Regions from separate parts of the Desulfobaculum senezii genome, predicted to be linked through region 1. Evidence: predicted binding sites of a transcription regulator. Region 1 holds the regulator's gene; each other region holds the start of a gene.

Region 1 (3,072 bases):
GATCGCCCGCGCGCTTATTCTGAATCCGAAATTCATGCTGCTGGATGAGCCTTTTGCGGGGATTGACCCCATCGCCGTGGATGACATACAAGGAATTGTACGCGGGCTGAAAGAGAAGGGCATTGGCGTGCTCATTTCCGACCATAACGTCCGCGAAACCCTGCGTATTTGCGACAGGGCCTACCTTGTCTACGAAGGCCGCATCATCCTGAGCGGCACTCCGGAAGAAATTTGTGCCGATCCTAAGGCTCGCCGGGTCTACCTTGGCGAGACGTTCTGCCTGTAACCTTCCGGAAATTCTATATAAATCCCTATATTCAAGAACCTTGCCAGTCTTGGTTGCAAGCTTGTTGTGAATGTGGCATGGTGCTTGTGCGGTCGGTAACGAAGTCCGCACAAGCACCATTTTTTTTAGATGCCGTAGGCACTGTCGCACTTCCGCCCCCTTTGACGGGGCAGCCTGATACGGAATCTGCAACGCCAACATTTCGCAAGAAGACATAAGCCAACATGGCACTTGAACTACGACAACAACTCAAGCTCTCTCAGCAACTGGTCATGACACCGCAGTTGCAGCAGGCCATCAAGCTGCTGCAGCTCTCCCGCGTGGAGTTGGTGGACATGGTCCAGCAGGAACTCCTCGAGAATCCCCTTCTGGAGGAGGCCGCCGTCGAGCCGTCGCAGGAGAAGGCCGAGGCCGAGCAGGACGCCCGGTCGGCAGAAGCCGTAGATAACGGCGAAGCCATGGCCGATGGCGTTGGCGATCAGGACGCGATGCAGGGCGCGGATTGGGAAAACTACCTCGGGGAGTTCTCTTCCACGGGGCGGCAGTCCTCGGCGCGTGAAGCGGAAATCCCGGAGGAGGGCTTGTCCTTTGAGGCCCGCCTTTCGTCCAAGCCATCGCTGGAAGGGCATCTGGAATGGCAGATCCGCCTCTCGGACATGACGCCGGAGCAGGTGAACATCGCAGAGGTCATCCTTGGCAACCTTGGCTCGCAGGGCTACCTGCAAAGCACCGTTGAGGAAATCGCCGAGGAAGCCAAGTGCTCCGTGGACGCCGTGGAGGAAACGCTGCACCGCGTCCAGCGCATGGACCCCGTGGGCGTTGCCGCCCGCGACCCGCGCGAGTGTCTGCTTGTGCAGCTGGAGGTCAACGGCTACGACGACCCCATCCTGCACTCCCTCGTCAGCGACCACCTGGAGGACCTTGAAAAGCGCCGCTACAAGCCGCTGGCGCGCAAGTTCCGCCTCACCCTTGAAGGCCTCAAGGAATACCTCGACTTTCTGCAAACCCTCGACCCCATGCCCGGTGCTGCCTTTGGCAGTGGCGAGGCGCAGTACGTCAGCCCGGATGTGCACGTCTACAAGTACGAGGATGACTTCGTCATCGTGCTCAATGACGACGGTTTGCCGCAGCTGACGGTCAATGATTTCTATCTTGATTCCGTGAAGGATGGGCGCGGCGCGCCGGAGAAGGAATACCTGCACGAGCGCCTGCGTTCCGCCCAGTGGCTGATGAAAAGCCTGTACCAGCGCCAGCGGACCCTCTATAAGGTTATGGAGAGTCTTGTGCGCTTCCAGCGTGGGTTCTTTGAGCATGGCGTGACCCGTCTGAAGCCCCTTATCCTCAAGGATGTGGCCGATGACATCGAGATGCACGAATCCACCATCAGCCGCATTACCACCAGCAAGTATGTGTCCACGCCCCATGGCGTGTTCGAGCTGAAATTTTTCTTCAACAGCGCCCTCGGTATGGACGACGGATCGCAGGTCGGCTCCGAGAGCGTGAAGGCACACATCAAGGAACTCATCGGAAAGGAAGATACCAAAAAGCCTCTTTCGGACGAGAAAATCGCCGAGATCCTCAAAGGGCGGCTTCAGGTCAACATCGCACGGCGAACTGTTGCCAAATATCGCAGCTCCCTCGGCATACCGTCCTCCTCCAAACGCAAGCAGGTCTTTTAGGAGGGGCGGAGCGGCGACAACACCCTTTATTTTCAGGCTGAATGCAAGTACACTTTCCTCTATGGTGAGTATTCGATCCAACCCCAGCAGTTAAGGAGGATCGTCGATGAACATCAGCTTGACCTTTAAGAATTTCGAGCCTTCGGACCATCTCAAGCAGTATGCCCGCAAGCGCTTTGAAAAGCTGATCAAGTACGCCGATACCGGCAATGCCGAGTTGCAGATCAACCTGAGTGTGGAGAAGTTTCGCCACATCGCGGAGGTCTCGCTTGCCGGGGACAATATGAACATGTCCGCCGTTGAGGAATCGGAAGACATGTACTCCTCCATCGACCTTGTGCTGGACAAGATGTCCGCACAGGTCCGCAAGATGCGTGAAAAGGACAAGGACCGCCGCCGCGCGCGCGATACCGTGCGCCAGGAGGACGTCGCCGCCCTTGGCGGATTCGACGCCGAGGACATGGACGCCGCATCCGGCCCTGTCATCGTGCAGGCCGACACCTACACGCCCAAGCCCATGATGGCCGACGAGGCCGCCATGCAGCTGGACACCTTCAAGTATGATTTCCTCGTGTTCCGCAACGCTGAAACCGAACGGGTCAATGTCATCTACCGCCGCAAGACCGGCGAGTACGGCCTCATTGATCCCGGGATGTACGAATGAAGCTCGGAGATTTTGTCGATAGCGATTTGATATTCCCTGAACTTTCGGCCAGAACCAAGTCTTCGGTTCTGGCCGAACTTGTGGCCGGGGCTGCGCAGCATGTGCAGGGCATTGACCCTGAACAGGCCAAGGACGTCCTGCTGGAACGGGAATCCCTCGGCACCACTGGAATCGGCGACGGCATCGCCATCCCCCACGGCAAGCTGGAGGGGCTGGACGACATCGTCGTCGTTGCCGCCAGAAGCCGCGAGGGCGTTGACTTTGATGCGCTGGATTTTAAGCCCTGCCACATCTTCTTCCTTGTGCTTGCGCCGGAAAAGGTGGCCGGGATGCACCTGCGCATCCTTGCCCACATCTCCCGTACCCTTAAGGATGAGAAGTTCCGCACGGCCTTCTTGGAGGCTGGCGATAAGGACGAACTGGTCCGCCTTATCAAGGGAGCC
Region 2 (3,072 bases), on a different contig from region 1:
TTCCATTTTTTCTCTACCTCCTCGTAAAGAGGGATGGACGGGGGACACTGTCCCCCGTCCGGAGGGGTGGCACAATCAGTTCAGCTTTAGATCTTCGCCGTGATTTCGGGGAAGACGAGGTAGAACATGATGTACGCCATGGTCAGGGTAAGGATGAGGTTGAGGGACTGGCCGCAGAAGTACAGGATGAGCGGCTTGCCGCCTCGGAAGTAGCCCTTCAGCTCGCGGAAGTTGGTGGCGAGACCAATGGCCGCGAAGCTCAGGCAGAAGAACCAACCGCGGAAGATCTTACTAAAGCCGCGGATAACGCCCTGGTCGATGAGGGAGAAGCCTGCATCGGTGCCAAGGCTGGTGTACATGATGGAGAACACGATGGATGCGGACAAAAAGCCCAGCACGAACTTGGGGAAGCGGTGCCAGATTTCAATCCAGCCGATGGACTTGCCACCAGCTTCGCACTCAACCTTGGTGCACCAGTACACAGCCACACCAAAGGCGGTCACACCGATGAGCACGTTCTGGATCATCTTAATGGTAGCGGCCACGTAAAGGGCCTTCTCGGACAGGAACGCACCGGCGGCGGCAACGGCGCCCGTGGCGTCGATGGTACCACCCATCCACGCGCCACCAAGGATAAAGGGCATGCCAGTGGCCTTAATGATGGCAGGCATGACAATCATCATGATGGAGGTGAACACCAGGGACAGGCCGATGGAGAGGGTGAGCTCTTCCTTCTTGGCGCGGCAGGCCGCGGCGGTGGCGATGGCCGCAGAGGTACCGCACACGGACATATCCGCGGAGACAACCATGTTCAGCGTCTTGGAAGGAATCTTCAGCACCTTCTGACCGAAGATGTAGGTGGAGATGAGGACGACAGGCGTCACAATCCACGCCACGAAGATGCCGGGCACGCCAATGGCGATAATTTTGTTGAACAGCACCTCGGCGCCAAGCAGAACCAGACCGGCCTTGATGTAGAACTCAACCTGCAAGGCGGGCTTGACCCACTTCGGGGTGCCGATGGTGTTGGAGATAAGCATACCAAGGAAAATAGCCCACGCGGCATAACCAATGCCGTAGTGCTTCATCGTGGACTGGTACGACATAAAGTACGCAATAACGCCAAGGGTGAAGACGAAGCAGAAGCCCTTGAAGAACTTGCCTGCGCTCTCGCCCATGCAGCGCATGCCCACGGAGAACAGCAGGCCAATGACGACCATCAAGCCAATCAGAGTGGGGAAGCGGTTAAAGGCCTTGTGCTTTACCTTCTTCTTGGCGGACTTCATGGAGCCCTTCGCGGCGCGCCACTTTTCAATCTTGTCCTGCGCGACCTGATTCAGCTCCGCGCTCTTAAAGCCCACAGCGGCGGCAGCGGCTTCAGCAATCTGCGCTTCGGTGCGCGCCTCTTTGGCGGCCAGCTTGGCGGCCTCGTACTTGGGCGCGTACTTGGCGTTCATTTCCTTGGCACGCTCGGCGCTCATGTAGAAGCTGTCCAGCGGGTTGCTGGACCACGTGCCGGGCTTGCTGGTCCACGACTTAATGGTTTTGCCAATGGACGTCTTTTTGCCCTGAACGCCTTCCTTCTTGTCCTGCGCCGTCAGGTACGCCACAGTCTTGAACGGAGCGCGCTCCGCCTCGGCAGCCATGATGGCGTTGCACTCGGCAAAGGTTTCGTCCATACCCTCAGGGGTATTATTAAAGTAAATCAGCCCACCGATAACGAGCAGGAAGAAACCAAGCCAAATGGCAAGGTAGTCCTCTTTCTTCCACAGGTCCGACCAGGACGATTGCGCCTGATCCACTACGACGTTGCTACTTGCTTCAGACATAAGCCATGAATCCTCCTTAAGATATGTCGCTCAAGGCAAGACCGTGGGGTCAGCACGTTACCGTAGGCAGGGAGAACGGTTGTCCCGGACCCGCTGTCTGCCCTGAGCGCAGCACTCCCCTTAGAGCAACCATCGTTCCAAAAAGAACAATCGACAACAACATACCGAATTCATTGCTTTTATTATAAACACTGGTATTCCCGTCCCCTCAGCAAACTGCTAACTTCAAGCTACACCCTGTAAACCCCAGCCCTCGGAAATCCGCCCCACAGCGTGTCGCACAGCCGACACTTTGCGTCCCAATCACCACCTGCATCACGCAGAGAACCCGCCACATCACGCCCGGCGAAACGTGACTGATATTCATTTATAACAGGATATTATATGCCAAAAGCGGAGAAAGGCGCCCAACTCTCGCACCCAATCGTGGCCCCGCGTACGTCCCCTGCTCCGTCTTCACCGCAGCGTGGGGAGAAAACCAAGCTGGGCACTAGGGATTAGCACGCCGTGTTCCCGTTAGTGTAGCCACAAGGTTACACCCCTTCCGGGCGGGTTGTGAGGCTGTTCACATACGGCGGGATGGTGGAAAAACACCCGACATGGCCGGATCTTCCGCATGGCCTGCGTGCGGCGCAGGTGGGAAGGCGAGGCCTAACAGACAGGCTTTGGAGCGCTGGGCCGAGGCTTTTTGTGCTCTGCGGCTCAAGTGGGGGTGCAGATTGTGCTCCCCCCTGTGAAGCTCCCGGGTGGAGGGCATGGACGTGTGACGGTGGCTACGCCGGGCTTTTTGTGCTCCGCAGGTTTAAGGGCCGTGGGCCCTTAAAAATCCCATGTGCGCACATGCCGGTTGCCTTTTGCTGGCACAGTCGTCACCCCTGACGGCTCCCGTCCGTGTGGATGTTTTTTGGGGGGCTTTGGCGCGCTGAAACAGGCGGTGAGAATCCTTGTTGGGCGTGTTTACAAAGACAAAAGCAGAAGGCAGAAGACCCTGCCCGCCCCCCTATTTTTTGGACGGCTTCCGTCCAAAAAATCCTGGGGATTCTCAAGCAATCGTATTGGCAATCAAGCGTTAAGTGCAGGATCCCAAGGTTTTCCCGTCCGTAAAATCGCATTACAAATCACGAGAAGCTTCCTTGCACAGGCAGTGAGGGCGACCTTTTTAGGTTTGCCCGCATCGCAAAGACGCTGGTAGAAGGCTCGAATTGCAGGGTTCCAGACAGTCGCTGAGATTGCGCTCATGTAA
Region 3 (3,072 bases), on a different contig from region 1:
CGGTGAATCACGCTGACAAAAAGGGTGGAGTCTGCCTCTTTGTCAAATATGTGATCGGCCGTTACGGAAAATTTCTTTAGGGAAAAAATTGGAGCGGAATGAAAAAAATCCGGAGGGGTGTTCAACTGGTTGGAACACTACACGAATCCGGTGGAAAAAAATAGTGCTTTGGGAGAGAAATGTGCGTTCTTCCCCCTGCATGATGAGGTGCTTTGCATGAACATGTCTCCTTCTGCCCGTCGTCTGTACATATTCCTGATGATACTCACCCTTGCAGGTGCGGTGGGCTTGCAGGGCTGGCGGACGCTGGTCAACAACTTCGCCGTTGATGTGGTGGGTGTTGATGGTCTGGAAATGGGCATTATCCAGTCCATTCGAGAGGTTCCGGGATTTTTGGCCTTTCTGGTGGTGTATCTGCTGCTGTTTATTACGGAGCGGCGGCTTGCGGCATTTTCCATAGCCGTGGTGGGCCTTGGTGTGGCGCTGACGGGCTTTTTCCCCACCACGTGGGGATTGGTGGCCACCACGCTCATCATGTCCTTTGGCTTTCATTACTTTGAAACGGTGAATCAGTCCCTGACGTTGCAGCATTATGACCTTGCCACCGCGCCGCTGGTGTCCGGGCGGCTCAAGGGGTTGACCTCGGTGGGCAACCTTGCCGTGGGCGGGGCGATTTTTGTTTTGGCCGAGGTGTGGGACTACCCCATGCTCTTTGCCGGAGTGGGCTTGGTGGTTGTGGTGGCAGGCCTTGGGGCGCTCTTTGTCCCCATTGCCGACGTGGAGGCGCGCCCGCAGCGCAAGGGCATGCTCCTGCGCAAAAAGTACTGGCTGTATTACCTGCTGACCTTTTTCGCCGGAGCGCGGCGGCAGATTTTTGTGGCCTTCTCCGTGTTCCTGATGGTGGAGCGCCTTGGGTTTACCGTGCAGGAAGTGACGGCGCTGTTCATCTTCAACAACGTGGTGAACTGGTTTGTCTCGCCGCGCATTGGCCGCGCCATCAACCGCTTTGGCGAGCGCGCCGTGCTGAGTGTGGAGTACGCGACGCTTATTGTGGTTTTTGCCGCCTACGGCGTGGTGGAAAGCAAAATGGTGGTCGCCATCCTGTATATTCTGGACCACGTGGTGTTCAACTGCTCCATCGCCATCAGGACCTACTTTCAGAAAATTGCGGACCGCGAGGACATTGCGCCCAGCATGGCTGTGGGCTTTACCATCAACCATGTGGCGGCGGTGGTTATTCCGTTTTGCGCCGGGGCGGTGTGGCTGCTGCACCCCTCGTGGGTGTTCTTTAGCGGGGCGGTTTTGGCGGCGGTTTCGCTGGGATTTGTGCAGTGCATCCGCATTCCCAAAGCCGAAGACGGCGCCGCTTAGGCTGACCACAATGCCGCGCCCGGCAGGGGTTTTGGGCGCGGCCGTGGCGGCGGGGCCGTAGGGCAGTGGCAGAATGTGCACATGCCGGCGGTAGGGATTGCACAAGTGCACGCCCTTGCACAAAGTGCACTGATGTGGTGCAATCAACTTGCACAACGGCAGAGTGGCGGGTGAAGGCTTTTCGCGTAATTGCTTGAAAAGATTGCAATTTCAGTTTTGGCACGCCTCGTGCTTTAACTTAAGAAAACGCAAAAGCCCCAAACAAGGAGCACAAGCTATGACGAAGAAGAACACCACCATCGCAGCATTTGTCGCGGTAGCGGTTTTGACCCTCGCCGCTGTGGCATACGCCGGACCGCATCACGGACAGATGCGCGGCCAGATGGGCGGCCACGGCTGGGGACAGGGGTACTGCGGCCAGGGCTATCAGGCACTGAGCCCCGAACAGCAGCAGAAGGCCGACGCCATCGCGCAGCAGTTCTATCAGGACACCAAGCCCCTGCGCGAGCAGATGTACGCCAAGCGCGCCGAGCTGGAAGCTCTACTGGCCAGCCCCAATGCCGACCAGAGCCGTATCGACGCCGTGACCAAGGACATCGCCAATCTGCGCAGCCAGCTTTTTGAAAAGCGCGTGAAGTTCCGCCAGCAGATGGGTAACGAAACCGGCATCCGTATGCCCATGGGCCGCGGCTACGGCCACGGCGGCTACCACCGCGGTGGTGGCGGTGGCGGCTACTACGGCAACTGCCCCGCTCTCGACTAGCCCCGAACCTTCGCCACGTGGCGGAGGACAACATTACAGCCCCTCCTCATAGCGTCCCCGGGGTCGGTACAGACTGGCCCCGGGGTTGTTATTACAGGATGACCCAATGGAACTTGGTCTCCGGTCAAACAAGGATTCGAATCCCCTCCTCGTCGCCGCCATCGCCCTTGTGGTGCTTGGTCTCGGCATCAGCTACGTCACGTGGCACAATCTTCGCCAGCAGCGCGAAACCATCAACGAACACATGTTTTTGTCCTCCCGCGTAATCCTGCGTGGGATCGAGACAAGCCTCATGCGCGAAATGCGCGGGCACAGGCGGCACGGCATGCGCGGCATGATGCAGCAGCAACAGCCCCTGCCCAGCATCAAGCCGCAGGTGGTGGAGATGCTCTCGGACCTCGTGAATCAGAGCGAGGTGGAATTCCTGTCCCTGTACGCCCAAAATGGACGCATGCTGCTGTCCGTTGGCGCGGAGGGGCTCAATTATCCGGAGATTCCCGGCCACGGGTGGGATGTGCTGCAATCCACCGGCGAGTGGCAGGCCTTCTACTCCGGAGACAAACGCAATATTTTCGTGGCGGCCCTGCGCTCGCGCCGTGGCCTTGGCCAGCTGTGCGAGATGGATTCCGGCATGGGCACTGCCGGAGTTGGCGTGCCGTACCTCGTTGTGGGGCTGGATGCCACGCGCCATTTGCAGCAGTTTAAGAAATTTCGCTCCACGGCCATGTATCAGACGCTGTACGTGCTGCTGGTGGCCCTCTTTTTGTGGGGGCTGGCCATTGCCTACCTGCGCCGCCGCGACCAGGGCCGCCGTCTGAACCGTTTGGAGCGCTTCCACTCCCGGCTGCTGGACACCATGCCCGACGGCCTTGTCACCCTTGATGACGACGGTCTCATCCGCGCCGCCAACCCGGCGGCGGAGAACATCCTTGAGGTGG

What was found. Region 1 encodes sigma-54, which starts transcription at its own class of promoters, with help from an activator protein. Its sites were predicted from a motif close to CTGGCACGGNNNNTGCTT; they were not measured.
Region 2: a site for sigma-54 is predicted at 1,953-1,970, ahead of ACYQ2T_RS11425 (YeiH family protein). Genes of this name have one in related genera too.
Region 3: a site for sigma-54 is predicted at 1,588-1,605, ahead of ACYQ2T_RS11675 (periplasmic heavy metal sensor). Genes of this name have one in related genera too.

What each region holds. Positions count from the first base shown of each region.
Region 1 covers NZ_BAAHYU010000002.1:1,565,524-1,568,595, forward strand. The annotation lists gene lptB (LPS export ABC transporter ATP-binding protein) at 1-286, shown strand, start outside; gene rpoN (RNA polymerase factor sigma-54) at 511-1,965, shown strand; gene hpf (ribosome hibernation-promoting factor, HPF/YfiA family) at 2,072-2,629, shown strand; gene ACYQ2T_RS07800 (PTS sugar transporter subunit IIA) at 2,626-3,072, shown strand, end outside.
Region 2 covers NZ_BAAHYU010000003.1:519,003-522,074, reverse strand. The annotation lists gene ACYQ2T_RS11430 (hypothetical protein) at 1-6, opposite strand, end outside; gene ACYQ2T_RS11425 (YeiH family protein) at 87-1,829, opposite strand; gene ACYQ2T_RS11420 (IS110 family RNA-guided transposase) at 2,892-3,072, opposite strand, start outside.
Region 3 covers NZ_BAAHYU010000003.1:579,875-582,946, forward strand. The annotation lists gene ACYQ2T_RS11670 (MFS transporter) at 217-1,371, shown strand; gene ACYQ2T_RS11675 (periplasmic heavy metal sensor) at 1,649-2,134, shown strand; gene ACYQ2T_RS11680 (two-component system sensor histidine kinase NtrB) at 2,241-3,072, shown strand, end outside.